Rubrivivax gelatinosus IL144: one gene and its partners. The protein of the gene in region 1 interacts with the protein of each later gene in a pairwise test. Links are inferred from orthologs where the notes say so. Each region holds a gene or a part of one and is shown in the gene's direction. Other genes may lie near its edges.

Region 1 (4,370 bases):
GCTGCCGGTCGCGCTGATGGACCGCGAGGCCTGCTACGTCACCGTCAACCGCGCCTGGGAGCAGCAGGCCGGCATGGCGCGCGAGGAGCTGGTCGGCAAGCGCGCCCGCGACTACCTGCTGCTGGCCGAGGCCGCGGTGCACGAGCGCTACAACCGCGAGGTGCTGGAGCACGGCGGCTCGCTGAGCTACGAGTCGGAGGTCTCGCAGGCCGACGGCACGCGGCGCACGATGGCCGTCACCAAGGCCGCGGTGATCGGCGCCGACGGCCGCCCGCGCGGCCTGCTCGCCGCGCTGACCGACATCACCGAGTTCCGCGAAGCCGATCGCGCGATGCGCGAGGCGCGCGACATCGCCGAGGAAGCCTCGCGCTCGAAGTCGGAGTTCATCGCCAACATCAGCCACGAGCTGCGCACGCCGCTGCAGGCGATCATCGGCTTCTCCGAACTGGGCATGGTGCGCGGCCGTGCCCACGAGCGCCTGGCGTCGATGTTCGGCGACATCCACGCTGCCGGGCAGCGCATGCTGGCGCTGGTCAACGACCTGCTGGACGTCTCGAAGATCGAGAGCACGGTCGGCACCTTCCACCTCGAGCGCACCGACCTGCGGCCGCTGGTGCGCGAGGTCGCGCGCGAGATCGACCCGCTGCTGGCGCGCCGCCGGCTGCACCTGGACCTGGTGCTCAGCGAGGGCCAGCTCGTCGCCAAGGTCGACCCGCTGCGCTTCCAGCAGGTGGTGCGCAACGTGCTGGCCAACGCGGTGCGTTTCTCGCCCGACGGCGCGACGATCGAGCTGCGCGGCGACATCGACGCCAGCAACCAGATCGTCGTCACGGTGCGCGACCACGGCCCGGGCATTCCGCCGGCGGAACTGGAGAAGATCTTCGAGGCCTTCGTGCAGTCGAGCAAGACGAAGGACGGCTCGGGCGGCACCGGCCTGGGCCTGGCGATCTGCCGCAAGATCGTCGAGGCCCACGGCGGCAGCATCCACGCCGAGAACGCCGAGGGCGGCGGCAGCCGCTTCACGATCGCGGTGCCGGCACGCGGCTTCGCCGACACGGTGGTCTGAGCGCCGGAGCGACAGGTCGTGCGAGCCCGGGCAACAGCACATCATGCCTCGCCGAAGGCCCTTTCGTGCGTGCCGAAACGTGCGTTTCTGCGCGCCGTCAACGGTGCTGAAACAGCCGTTCGAAACGGCCTCGCGACCGCTCCGGAGTCCGCTTGTCATCGTTCTGCAACGGGTGCACACTGGCCCGGACGGCCCTCGAAAAGACCCTCTTTCACACCCCTCCTGGCACCGCTTCCCCACCCCGCGTTTTCACCCAGCCGAGCCCTCTGCATCACCCGGGCACGGCGCGTTCCCACCCCCTCTCTTAGGAGGCATCAATGAACCTGACGATCAGCGGCCACCACCTCGAAGTCACGCCGGCCCTTCGTGAGTACGTGCTCACCAAGCTGGACCGCGTCACGCGACACTTCGACCAGGTCGTGGACGTCACGGTGCTACTCACCGTCGAGAAGCTGAAGGAAAAGGAACGCCGCCAGAAAGCCGAAGTGACCCTGCGCGTGAAGGGCCGCGACATCTTCGTCGAGCAGTCGCACGAAGACCTGTACGCGGCGATCGATCAGCTGATGGACAAGCTCGACCGCCAGGTCGTGCGCCACAAGGATCGTGTGCAGGACCACCATCACGCCACGGCCAAGCGGCTGGACGCCAACGCCGGCTGAGGCTGTCGCGCCCCGGCATCGACGACGGCCCTTCGGGGCCGTTTTTCATGCACCACCCCGGCGAGATCGCACAGGGTTATTCATCTGCCGCAAACACTTGTTGTCATGTAGCCGCAAGAATTCGCGGTTCCCCTGCATCGGGTGGCCCGCTCTCGAGCCGGCTGGAACCCCGATTGCTATCATCCTTCGTCTAGCAACACGACGCGGCAGCAGCGCAGCAGAAACGCGGCCCGCGAGGGGAAGAGCCCCATGAACCGACTCGCCGCCATCCTGCCTGCCAGCAACGTGCTGGTGAACGTCGAAGCGACGAGCAAGAAGCGCGTCTTCGAACAGGCCGGGCTGCTGTTCGAAAACCAGCACGCGATTGCACGTGGTCTCGTCACCGACAACCTGTTCGCGCGCGAACGCCTGGGCTCCACCGGCCTGGGCCACGCCGTGGCGATTCCGCACGGCCGCATCAAGGGCCTGAAGAATCCGCTGGCGGCGGTGCTGCGCGTGCAGCAGCCGATCCCGTTCGACGCCCCGGACGACGAGCCGGTCTCGCTGCTGATCTTCCTGCTCGTGCCCGAGGCGGCGACGCAGCGGCACCTGGAGATCCTCTCCGAGATCGCCGAGATGCTGTCCGACCGCGAACTGCGCGAGAAGCTCAAGACCGAGGCCGACGCGGCCGCGGTGCACAAGCTGATCCACGACTGGGAACCGCTGAAGTCCGTCGCATGACGGCGCGCGTGCGATGAAGCCGACATCGATCAGCGCCGAAGCGCTGTTCGAGGCGCATCGCGCGGCGCTGCGCTGGGAGTGGATCGCCGGCCACGCGCACCCGGAGCGTCGTTTCGACGACAGCGCGGTGCGCGACGCGCGCTCGGCGGCCGACCTCGTCGGCTACCTGAACTACATCCATCCGTACCGGGTGCAGATCGTCGGCCGGCGCGAGATCGCCTATCTCGTCGCCAGCGCGCCCGAGGACCAGGAGCGGCGCATCGCGCGCATCGTCACGCTCGAGCCGCCGGTGCTGATCGTCGCCGACGAGCAGGTGCCGCCGGACCGGCTGGTGGCGATGTGCGACCGCGCCGAGATCCCGCTGTTCATCACGCGCGAGTCCGCCGGCCACGTCATCGACGTCGTGCGCGCCTACCTCGCGCACCTGTTCGCCGAACGCACGACGCGCCACGGCGTGTTCATGGACATCCTCGGCCTGGGCGTGCTGCTGACCGGCGAGTCGGGTCTGGGCAAGAGCGAACTCGGGCTGGAGCTGATCTCGCGCGGCCACGGCCTCGTCGCCGACGACGCCGTCGACCTGTACCGCACCTCGCAGACCGCGCTCGAAGGCCGCTGCCCCGAGCTGCTGATGAACCTGCTCGAGGTGCGCGGCATCGGCCTGCTGGACATCAAGGCCATCTTCGGCGAGACCGCGGTGCGGCGGAAGATGCGCCTGCGCCTCATCGTGCACCTGGTGCGCAAGGAGACGATGGAGCGCGAATTCGAGCGCCTGCCCTACGAGCCGCTGTACGAGGAGATCCTCGGCATCCCGGTGCGCAAGGTGGTGATCGCGGTCGACGCCGGGCGCAACCTCGCGGTGCTGGTCGAGGCCGCGGTGCGCAACACGGTGCTGCAGCTGCGCGGCATCGACACCTATCAGGAGTTCATCGAGCGCCACCAGCGCGCGATGGAACGCGGCCAGAACTGAGAACGCGCGCCGGCCGCGCGCGCCCTCTACTTGCCGTGGCGGTGCTTGCAGTCCGGGCGCGTGCAGCGCGCGTACAGCGCCAGCGCGTGGTCCTGCAGCTCGAAGCCGCGCTGCGCGGCGATGGCGCGCTGGCGGACCTCGATCTCCGGGTCGTAGAACTCCTCGACGCGGCCGCAGTCCATGCAGACCAGGTGGTCGTGGTGCTGGCCTTCGTTGAGCTCGAAGACCGACTTGCCCGACTCGAAGTTGCTGCGCGACAGCAGCCCCGCCTGCTCGAACTGCATCAGCACGCGGTAGACGGTGGCCAGGCCGATGTCGGCGCCTTCGGCCAGCAGCGCCTTGAACACGTCCTCGGCCGTCATGTGGCGGCGCTCGGCGCTCTGGAAAACCTCCAGGATCTTGATGCGCGGCAGCGTGGCTTTCAGGCCGCTGCTCTTCAGTTCTTCGGCGTTGGACATGTCGGAAATCCTCGAGGGCCGGCGCTGCACGGTCGCCAGCTAGAATGCCGGCCATCATAGCCAGCCTATCGCGCCGTTCTCTGCGGCCGCGCAGGAATCCCCTCATGCTTCGCATCCTGGCCCTGCTGTCCGGCTCGCTGTTGCTGGGCGCGTGCTCGTCGACGCCGTCGTCCGGTCCCAGCTTCCTCGGGTTCATCACGCCGTACCGCATCGACATCGTCCAGGGCAACGTCGTCACGCGCGAACAGCTTCAGGCGCTGAAGACCGGCATGTCGCGCGAACAGGTGCGCAACGTGCTCGGCACGCCGCTGGTCACCGACGCCTTCCACGCCCAGCGCTGGGACTACATCTTCACGATCCGCCGCCCGGGCACCGATCCGCAGCGCCGCAGCATCGTCGTGCGCTTCGACGCCAGCGGCACGATGACCGGCGTCGAGGCCCCGGACGATCTGCCGACCGAACGCGAGTTCGTCGACTCGATCACGCGCCAGAAGGACGAG
Region 2 (4,614 bases), 180 kb from region 1 along the record:
CGGCTGCAGCAGGACGGCAGCGCGATCGGCTGGTTCCTCAGCGAGGTCTGGGACCGCTGGCGCGACCGCCCGTTCTGGGCCACGCAGCAGGCGCTGCGTCATGTGCGCGAGACCAGCGACGTCGTGCTCTACCTCGTCAACGCCGCCGAGTCGCCCGAGGCCGCCGGTTACGTCGGCCCGGAGATGGCGTTGCTGGCCTGGATCGGCAAGCCGGTGGTCGTGCTGCTCAACCAGCTCGGCGCGCCGCGTGCGCCCGAGCTGGAAGCCGCCGAGGTCGAGCGCTGGCGCAGCCGCCTGGCCGGGCAGGCGCCGGTGCATGCGGTGCTGCCGATGGACGCTTTCGCGCGCTGCTGGGTGCAGGAGGGCGTGCTGCTGGGCGCCATCGCCGCGGCGCTCGACGGCGAGGCGCGCGCTGCGGCCTCGCGCCTGGCCGCGGCCTGGGCGGCGACGCGGCGTGCGAGCTTCGACGCCGCGGTCGGCGAGCTCGCCGCCAGCCTGGCGCGCATCGCCAGCGCACGCGCGCCGCTGGCCGATGGCGGCTGGCTGTCGCGCCGCCAGGATGCCGACGCCGCGCGCCGGGCGCTGGCCGACATGCTGGACACCGAGGTGCGCGCCAGCACCGGCCGGCTGCTGGCGTTGCACGGGCTGGACGGGCGTGCCGAACGCGAGATCCTCGACCGTGTCGCCGCCCAGGTGGAACTGCACGCGCGGGTCGGCGAAGGCCGCGCGGCGCTGGTCGGCGGCGTGCTGAGCGGCGCGCTGGCCGGGCTCAAGGCCGACCTCGCCACCGGCGGCCTGACGATGGGCGGCGGCATGCTCGCCGGCGGGCTGCTCGGCGCGCTGGGCGCCGCCGGCATCGCACGCGGGCTCAACGTCGTGCGCGGCACCGACCGCGGTTTCGCCGGCTGGAGCGCCGAGGCGATGGCGCCGCTGGCCGAGGCGGCTCTGCTGCGCTACCTGGCCGTCGCCCACTTCGGCCGTGGCCGCGGCGAATGGGCCCAGGGCGAGGCGCCGCCGCACTGGCGCGCCGTCGTCGCCGAGGCGCTGGCCGCGCAGGCGCCGGCGCTCGACGCGCTGTGGGCCGCGCGCAGCACGCGCCACGACAACGCCGGCGAGGCCGAGGCGCTGGCCGCCGGCCTGCGTGCGCCGCTGGCGGCGGCGCTGCGTGCGGTGCTGGAACGCCTCTATCCCGGCGCCTGGGCGGCTGTCGATAATCCCGCGCCATGAAGATCCTCGTCCTCGGCGCCGGGCGCGTCGGGCAGAGCGTCGCGGCGAGCCTGCTTTCGGAGCGCAACGACATCACGATCATCGACACCGACCCGGTGCGCCTGCGCGAGCTGCAGGACCGCATGGACCTGCGCGGCGTCGTCGGCAACGGCATCCAGCCCAGCGTGCTGCGCGAAGCCGGCATCGAGGACGCCGACATGCTGATCTCCTGCGCGCCGCTGGACGAGACCAACCTCGTCGCCTGCAAGGTCGCGCACGACGCCTTTCGCGTGCCGACGACGATCGCCCGGCTGCGCAGCCCCGAGTTCGTCGACGGCAGCCCGCTGCTGGCCACCGAAGGCGGTTTCGCCGTCAACCAGGTGATCTGCCCCGAGCAGAGCGTCACCGCCTACATCCGCAAGCTGATCGAGTACCCCGAGGCGCTGCAGGTGCTGGAGTTCGCCGACGGGCTGGTGAGCCTGATCGCGGTGCGTGCCGGCGCCGTCGCGCCGCTGGTCGGCCGCCGCCTGGCCGAGATCCCGGCGGTGGCGCCGGCCGCGGCGATGCGCGTCGTCGCCATCTACCGCGGCGACAAGGTCGTCGAGGCGCTGGACGGCGACACGTGCATCGAACCCGGCGACGAGGTCTTCGTGCTCGCCGCCACCGTCGACATCCGCCAGGTGCTGCATGCGCTGGCGCCGCGCATCGAGCCGGTGCGGCGGCTGATGATCGGCGGCGGCGGCAAGGTCGGCCTGCGGCTGGCGCGCGAGCTGCGCGATCGCCAGCGCATCAAGCTCGTCGAACGCGACCGCCAGCGCTGCGAGTACCTGGCCACCGAGCTGCCGGCACCGGTGCTGGTGCTCAACGGCGACATCACCGACGAGGAGCTGCTCGAAGGCGAGGGCGTGCGCGACATGGACCTGTTCCTGGCGCTCACCGACGACGACGAGGACAACATCATGGCCTGCCTGCTGGCCAAGCGGCTGGGCGCGCGGCGCGTGTTCTCGCTGATCAACCGCCAGGCCTATGCCGACCTGGTGCAGGGCGGGCAGATCGACATCGCGATCTCGCCGGCGCAGACCGTCATCGGCGAGCTGCTGGCCTACGTGCGCCGCGGCGACGTCGAGGCCGTGCACAGCCTGCGCCACGGCGCCGCCGAGGCGCTGGAAGGCGTGGTGCGCGGCGACCGCAAGACCTGCCGCATGGCCGGCCGGCGCATCGACGAGATCGCGCTGCCGGCCGGCGCCCAGGTCGGCGCCATCGTGCGCGGCCTGCAGGACGCCGAGGGCCGGCGCCAGCCCGCGCGTGCCGAGGTGCTGATCGCGCACCACGACACCGTCGTGCAGACCGGCGACCACGTCATCGTCTTCGTGCCGACCAAGCGCCTGCTGCGCGAGGTCGAACGCCTGTTCCAGGTCTCGGCCACCTTCTTCTTCTGAACTCGACGATGGACGCTCTCGCCGTCGTCGCGATGATCGGCCGCATGGTGGCGATGTTCTCGCTGCTGATGCTGGTGCCGCTGGCCTGGGCCGTCTACGCCGCCGAGCCGGTGGTCGACGCGCTGGTCAAGGCCGCGGCCACCAGCTTCGCGATCGGCGTCGCGGCCAGCCTGCTGACGCGGCGCTTCCGCCGCGAGCTGCAGCCGCGAGACGGCTTCCTGCTCGTCGGCCTGACCTGGACCGTGCTGCCGGCTTTCGGCGCCTTGCCGCTGCTGCTGATGCTGCCCGGCAGCTCGGTCACCGACGCCTACTTCGAAGCCGTGTCGGCGCTCACCGCCTCCGGCGCGACGGTGTTCTCGGGCCTGGACACGATGCCCGGCGCGGTGCACGTCTGGCGCTGCCTGATGACCTGGGTCGGCGGCCTGGGCATCATCGTGCTGGCGGTGGCCATCCTGCCGATGCTGGGCATCGGCGGCTCGCAGCTGTTCCGCGCCGAGGTCACCGGGCCGATGAAGGACAGCAAACTGACGCCGCGCATCGCCGACACGGCGCGCGCGATCTGGGGCGTCTACGTGCTGCTGTCGCTGGCCTGCGCGCTGGCCTACCGCGCCGCCGGCATGAGCTGGTTCGACGCCTTCGTGCACATGGGCTCGACGGTCAGCCTGGGCGGCTTCTCGTCCTACGACGCCAGCTTCGGCCACTGGAACTCGCCGGCCATCGAGGCGGTGTCCGTCGTCTTCATGATGCTGTCGGGCGTCAACCTGACGATGTACTACGTCGTCTGGCGCGAGCGCTCGCCGGCGCCGCTGTGGCGCAACGCCGAGGCACGCGCCTTCTACCTCGTGGTGCTCGGCAGCGCGTTGCTGATCGCGCTGTACCTGTGGGCCAGCGGCGCCTATGCCAGCCTGACGCTGGCGCTGCGCCACTCGCTGTTCCACGTCGTCTCGGTGGCCACGACCGCCGGCTACGCGACCTACGACTACGCGCAGTGGCCGCTGTTCGCGTCGCTGTGGATGATCCTGCTGGGCTGTTTCGCCACCTGCGCCGGCTCGACCGGTGGCGGCATCAAGATGGTCCGGCTGATCCTGCTGCTCAAGCAGGCGCGCCACGAGTTCGTGCGCATCGTGCACCCGAACGTCGTCAACCCGGTGGTGCTCAACGGCCGCGCCATCGGCGACCGCACGATGCAGAACGTGATCGGCTACATGATGACCTACGGCGCGGTGCTGGTCGGCCTGACGATGGCGCTGCTGGCCACCGGGCTGGAGCCGGTGACGGCCTTCACCGCCGTCATCGCCTGCGTCAACAACATCGGCCCCGGCCTCGGCGAGGTCGGCCCGGCGGTCAACTACGGCAGCCTGAGCGACGTGCAGACCTGGATCTGCGCGTTCGCGATGCTGGTCGGGCGGCTGGAGCTGCTCACCGTCCTCGTCCTCTTCATGCCCGCCTTCTGGCGCGACTGATCAGGTCCGGGGTAGATACAGCCGGTCGGTGTAGGTCGCCAGCCAGTGCGGGCGGAAGGCGACGAAGATCGCGACCAGGATGCCGGCCAGCCAGGCGTCGCCCCAGGCGGCGAGCCAGCGCGCGAGCGCGAGGTCGTCGTCGCCCAGGCCGCCGGGCGGCGGGTGCAGCACCGCGGCCAGGCCGCCGGCCAGCGCGCCGGCGACCGCGGTGACGAAGAAGCCGCGGCCGAGGATGTAGACGAACAGATGCTTGGGCAGCCAGCGCCGCACCGCGGCGCCGAAGACGACGGCCATCGTCGCCGGCATCAGGCCCAGCCAGACGAAACGTTCGAGGCCGGCGCCAGGCGTCAACCCTCCGGCGACCATGGTCACCAGCGCGACCGGGACCATCGCCAGCACCGCCAGCGGCCAGCCCATCATCAGCATCAGCAGGCAGGCGCCCGACAGCGGCTGCGCGACGGCGCTGTCTGCAAAACGGTCGGCGCCCCACATCACCGGCAGCGCTG
Region 3 (4,920 bases), 2.7 Mb from region 1 along the record:
CGCAGCTGGCGGCGCTGAACGTCATGCAGCTCGCCAGCCCGGCCTCGGCGGTGCTGTCGGCGGTGATCTTCAACGCGCTGATCATCGTCGCGCTGATCCCGCTGGCGCTGCGCGGCGTGGCCTACCGCCCGGTCGGCGCGGCAACCCTGCTGCGACGCAACCTGGCCGTCTACGGCCTGGGCGGCGTCGTCGTGCCCTTCGTGGGCATCAAGCTGATCGACCTGGGCCTGGCGGCCACGGGTCTGTTCTGAGGTGATCGTCATGAACTCCATGCTCCGTCCCGCGCTGGTGCTGTTCGCCGCGCTGTCCCTGATCACCGGTCTGGCCTACCCGCTGGCGGTGACCGGCGCCGCCCGGCTCGCCTTCCCCTGGCAGGCCGAAGGCAGCCTGGTCGAACGCGACGGCCGCGTCGTCGGCTCGGCGCTGATCGGCCAGTCCTTCACCGACCCCGGCCACTTCTGGAGCCGGCCGTCGGCCACCGCGCCGATGCCCTACAACGCCGCCAACTCGGCCGGCTCCAACCTCGGGCCCTCGAACCCGGCGCTGGCCGACGCGGTGCGCGCACGCGTCGCCGCGCTGCGCGCCGCCGACCCCGGCAACGACGCGCCGGTGCCGGTGGACCTGGTCACCGCCTCGGCCAGCGGGCTGGACCCGGACATCAGCCGTGCCGCCGCCGAGTACCAGGCGGCGCGCGTGGCGCGCGTGCGCGGCCTGCCCGAGGCGCGGGTGCGCGAGCTCGTCGCGCGCCAGGCCGAGGAGCCGTCATTCGGCCTCGGCGAGGCGCGTGTCAACGTGCTGAAGCTGAACCTGGCGCTGGACGAACTGGCGCGCGCGGGGCGCAGATGAGCGCGCTGGGCGAAGTGCTGATGGCGCTGGCGGCCGTGCTGCTGCCGCTGGCCGGCGCCGCCGCCTGGCTGCGCCGCGAGCACCGCCGAACGCGCGAGCGGCGTGGGAAGATCACCGGCCGATGAACGAGCCGTCCCGTCCCGATCCGGACTCCCTGCTGCGCGACGTGCAGCAGGACGAGGCCCGCGCACGCCGCGGCCGGTTGAAGATCTTCTTCGGCGCCAGCGCCGGCGTCGGCAAGACCTGGGCGATGCTGGCCGCCGCACGCGACGCGCTGGCCCACGGCGTGCCGCTCACCGTCGGCCTGGTCGAGACCCACTCGCGGCGCGACACCGCGGCCATGGCCGAGGGCCTGCCGCAGCTGCCGCGCAAGCGCTGCACTTACCGCGGCCGCGAGCTGGAGGAGTTCGACCTCGACGCCGCGCTGGCCTTCGGCGCCACGCACGAGGACGCGCTGGTGCTCGTCGACGAGCTGGCGCACAGCAACGTCGCCGGCTCGCGCCACCCCAAGCGCTGGCAGGACGTCGAGGAGCTGCTGGCCGCCGGCGTCGACGTCTGGACGACGATGAACGTCCAGCACCTGGAGAGCCTGAACGACGTCGTCGGCGGCATCACCGGCATCCGCGTGCGCGAGACCGTGCCCGACCGCGTCTTCGACGAGGCCGATGAGGTCGTCGTCGTCGACCTGCCGCCCGACGAACTGCTGGCGCGGCTGAAGGCCGGCAAGGTCTACCTGCCGCCGCAGGCCGAACGCGCCGCGACGAACTTCTTCCGCAAAGGCAACCTGCTGGCGCTGCGCGAACTGGCGCTGCGCCGCACGGCCGACCGTGTCGACGGCGAGATGCTCGCCTGGCGGCGGCGCAACCGCGTCGAGACCGTCTGGCCCAACCGCGAAGCGCTGCTGGCCGCGGTCGCGCCGGGCGGGCACGGCGAGACCGTCGTGCGCCGCTGCGCCCGGCTGGCCGCCCAGCTGGACCTGCCCTGGCACGCGGTGATGGTCGAGACCCCGGCGCTGCAGCGCCTGGGGCCCGAGGCACGGCGCGAGGCGCTGCAGCAACTCAAGCTCGCCGAGTCGCTGGGCGCGACGACCGCCACGCCCTCGGCGCCCGATGCCGCCGACGGCCTGGTGCGCTACGCCCGCGAGCACAACCTGTCGCGGCTGGTGCTGGGCCGCGGCCGGCGGCGCCTGCCGTGGCAGCGGCCGACCGTCGAACGTGTCGCCGCGCTGGCCGGCGAGCTGGACGTGGTGCAGGTCGGCACGGCGGGCGCGCCGGCACCGCGCGCCGCCGGCCCGGCCCCGGCCGCCGAAGGCGCCGGCTGGGCCGGCTACGCCGCCGCCGCCGGCGCCTGCGTGCTGACGGCGCTGGCGGCGACGCCGCTGCGCGACGTGCTCGAGCTCAGCAACATCGTGATGATCTTCCTGCTGGCCGTCGTCGGCGTCGGGCTGCGCTTCGGCCGCGGGCCGGCGGTGGCGGCGGCCTTCTTCGGCGTCGCGCTGTTCGACTTCTTCTTCGTGCAGCCGCGTTTCTCGTTCGCCGTCAGCGACGTGCAGTACTTGCTGACTTTCGGCGTCATGCTGGCGGTGGCGCTGGCCATCGGCCAGCTCACCGCCGGGCTCAAGGTGCAGGCCGCCGCGGCGATGCAGCGCGAGCGCCGCGTGCGCCGGCTCTACGAGATGACGCGCGACCTGTCGGCGGCGCTGCTGCCGGCGCAGGTGGCCGAGATCGGCGCGCGTTTCGTCGCCGCCGAGTTCGGCGCCCGCTGCGCGCTCTACGCCACCGACGAGCACGACGAGCTGCAGCGCCTGCCCGGCGGCGAGGCCGAGGCCGACGAAGGCGTCGTGTCCTGGGCCTTCCGCCACGGCCGCGCGGCCGGCGCCGGCACCGACACGCTGCCGGCCAGCCGCTGCCTGGTGCTGCCGCTGAAGGCGCCGATGCGCCAGCGCGGCGTGCTCGCCATCGAAGCCGGCGACACCGCCGCGCTGGGCCCGGAGACGATGCGGCTGATGGAGACCTGCGCCTCGCTGCTGGCGATCTCGCTGGAGCGGCTGCACTACGTCGACGTGGCGCAGCAGAGCGCGCTGCAGATCGAGAGCGAGCGCCTGCGCAACTCGCTGCTGTCGGCGATCTCGCACGACCTGCGCACGCCGCTGGCGGCGCTGGTCGGCCTGGCCGACACGCTGGCGCTGGCGCCGCCGGGGCCGGCGCCGCGCGGCCTGGTCGACGCGATCCGCGAGTCGGCGCGGCGCATGGCGGCGCTGGTCGGCAACCTGCTGGACATGGCGCGGCTGCAGGCCGGCGCGGTGCGCCTGCGCCGCGCCTGGCAGCCGCTGGAAGAGGTGGTCGGCAGCGCGCTGGCCGCCTGCCGCCCGGTGCTGCAGGGCCGGCCGGTGACGGTGGTGCTGGCCGACGGGCTGCCGCTGCTGTCGCTGGACGCGGTGCTGTTCGAGCGAGTGCTCGTCAACCTGCTGGAGAACGCCGCGCGCTACACGCCGGCCGGCAGCGCGCTGGCGATCCGCGCCGAGGCGCTGGACCAGACCGTGCGCCTGGTCGTCGACGACCAGGGCCCGGGCCTGCCGCCGGGGCGCGAGGAGGCGCTGTTCGAGAAGTTCGAGCGCGGCGAACGCGAGAGCGCGACCCCCGGCGTCGGCCTGGGGCTGGCGATCTCGCGCGCCATCGTGCAGGCCCACGGTGGCACGATCCACGGTGCCAACCGCCTGGAAGGCGGCCGTGTCGCCGGCGCCCGCTTCACGATCGAGCTGCCGCGCGGCACGCCGCCCGAAGACGACGGCAGCGCCGCCGCCGCGGCCGACGAGGACATCCGATGAACGAACCCCGAGCCCGCGTGCTGATCGTCGAGGACGAAGCCGACATCCGCCGTTTCGTGCGCATGGCGCTGGAGAGCGAGGGCCACGAGGTGCACGAGGCCGAAGGCCTGCGCCGCGGGCTGATCGAAGCCGGCACGCGCCGCCCCGACCTGCTGGTCGTCGACCTGGGCCTGCCCGACGGCGACGGCGTCGACCTGATCCGCGACCTGCGCGGCTGGTCGGCGGCGCCGGTCATCGTGCTGTCGGCACGCGCCGCCGAGGACGACAAGATCGCCGCGCTGGACGCCGGAGCCGACGACTACCTCGTCAAACCCTTCGGCGCCGGCGAGCTGCTGGCGCGGGTGCGCGCCCAGCTGCGCCGGCGCGCGCTGCTGTCGCCCGACGACGGCCCGGTGCTGCGTTTCGGCGAGATCACGCTGGACCTGGCGCGCCGCAGCGTGCGCCGCGGCGACGAGGAGCTGCACCTGACGCCGATCGAATACAAGCTGCTCGGCTGCCTGGCGACGCAGCCCGACCGCGTCGTCACCCACCGCCAGCTGCTCAAGGCCGTCTGGGGCCCGGGCCACACCGAGGACACGCACTATGTGCGCGTGCACATGGCCAATCTGCGCAAGAAGATCGAGGCCCAGCCCTCGATGCCGGTGCACCTGCTGACCGAAGCCGGCATCGGCTACCGCTTCCGCGCCGGCGGCTGACCGCGCCACGAGTGCGGAGATCGCCGGGGCCGCGGCACCCGGCGAATAAGATGCTCGCAAACAGCATCTTCAAGAATCCGCATGTCACCGCAAGAAGTCCTGGCCGCCCTCAACGAACTGCTTGAAGCCGAACGCGCCGGCGCCTGGGTCGCGCGACAGAGCGCCAGCGAAGCCGGCGACGAGGCGATGAAGGCGCTGCTGCAGGACATCCAGCACGACGAGGTGCGCTGGTGCGGCATGCTGATGCGCGCGGTGCGCACGCTCGAAGGCGAGCCGTCCAGCGCGGTCGGCGACTTCCGCCGCAAGGCGCTGGCGATCGCCGACCTGCACGAACGCCTGGTGTTCCTGAACAAAGGCCAGGCCTGGGTCGTGCGCCGGCTGGAGCGGCTGATCCCCGAAGTCGGCCACGCCGAGGTCAAGGCCGAACTCGAAGCGATGCTGGCCGCGCACCGGCACAACATCGCACGCGCCGAAGCGTTCTGAATCAGCCGGCGGCGTCGGCCGCGGGCGACTCGGCCAGCAGACGTTCCAGCCGCTCCAGGCGGTGGCGGT

The links.
Region 2: the proteins of RGE_RS22035 (region 1) and trkA interact in binary tests that used the Escherichia coli proteins (3 or more experiments, as listed by UniProt). The link is inferred for Rubrivivax gelatinosus IL144 from one-to-one orthologs.
Region 3: the proteins of RGE_RS22035 (region 1) and RGE_RS10085 interact in binary tests that used the Escherichia coli proteins (3 or more experiments, as listed by UniProt). The link is inferred for Rubrivivax gelatinosus IL144 from one-to-one orthologs.

What each region holds. Positions count from the first base shown.
Region 1 is NC_017075.1:4,829,960-4,834,329, forward strand. The notes cover bases 954-3,709. They hold RGE_RS22035 (PTS sugar transporter subunit IIA), read left to right. Parts: upstream 954-1,974; coding sequence 1,975-2,445; downstream 2,446-3,709. Other genes in these bases: RGE_RS22025 (sensor histidine kinase), read left to right, coding at 954-1,066; hpf (ribosome hibernation-promoting factor, HPF/YfiA family), read left to right, coding at 1,384-1,725; hprK (HPr(Ser) kinase/phosphatase), read left to right, coding at 2,459-3,412; fur (ferric iron uptake transcriptional regulator), read right to left, coding at 3,439-3,709. Also shown: more of RGE_RS22025, read left to right, coding at 1-953; more of fur, read right to left, coding at 3,710-3,870; RGE_RS22050 (outer membrane protein assembly factor BamE), read left to right, coding at 3,975-4,370. UniProt on the Escherichia coli protein: Seems to have a role in regulating nitrogen assimilation.
Region 2 is NC_017075.1:4,651,618-4,656,231, reverse strand. The notes cover bases 435-3,434. They hold trkA (Trk system potassium transporter TrkA), read left to right. Parts: upstream 435-1,223; coding sequence 1,224-2,645; downstream 2,646-3,434. Other genes in these bases: RGE_RS21195 (TrkH family potassium uptake protein), read left to right, coding at 2,654-3,434; RGE_RS21205 (GTPase domain-containing protein), read left to right, coding at 435-1,227. Outside these bases: more of RGE_RS21205, read left to right, coding at 1-434; more of RGE_RS21195, read left to right, coding at 3,435-4,108; RGE_RS21190 (membrane protein), read right to left, coding at 4,109-4,614. UniProt on the Escherichia coli protein: Part of the constitutive potassium transport systems TrkG and TrkH. May regulate the transport activity of TrkG and TrkH systems. Binds to NAD(+) and NADH.
Region 3 is NC_017075.1:2,153,391-2,158,310, reverse strand. The notes cover bases 568-3,873. They hold RGE_RS10085 (DUF4118 domain-containing protein), read left to right. Parts: upstream 568-967; coding sequence 968-3,673; downstream 3,674-3,873. Other genes in these bases: kdpE (two-component system response regulator KdpE), read left to right, coding at 3,670-3,873; RGE_RS24835 (hypothetical protein), read left to right, coding at 843-971; kdpC (potassium-transporting ATPase subunit KdpC), read left to right, coding at 568-846. Also shown: potassium-transporting ATPase subunit KdpB, read left to right, coding at 1-251; more of kdpC, read left to right, coding at 262-567; more of kdpE, read left to right, coding at 3,874-4,368; RGE_RS10075 (DUF6306 domain-containing protein), read left to right, coding at 4,450-4,851; RGE_RS10070 (LysR family transcriptional regulator), read right to left, coding at 4,853-4,920. UniProt on the Escherichia coli protein: Member of the two-component regulatory system KdpD/KdpE involved in the regulation of the kdp operon. KdpD may function as a membrane-associated protein kinase that phosphorylates KdpE in response to environmental signals.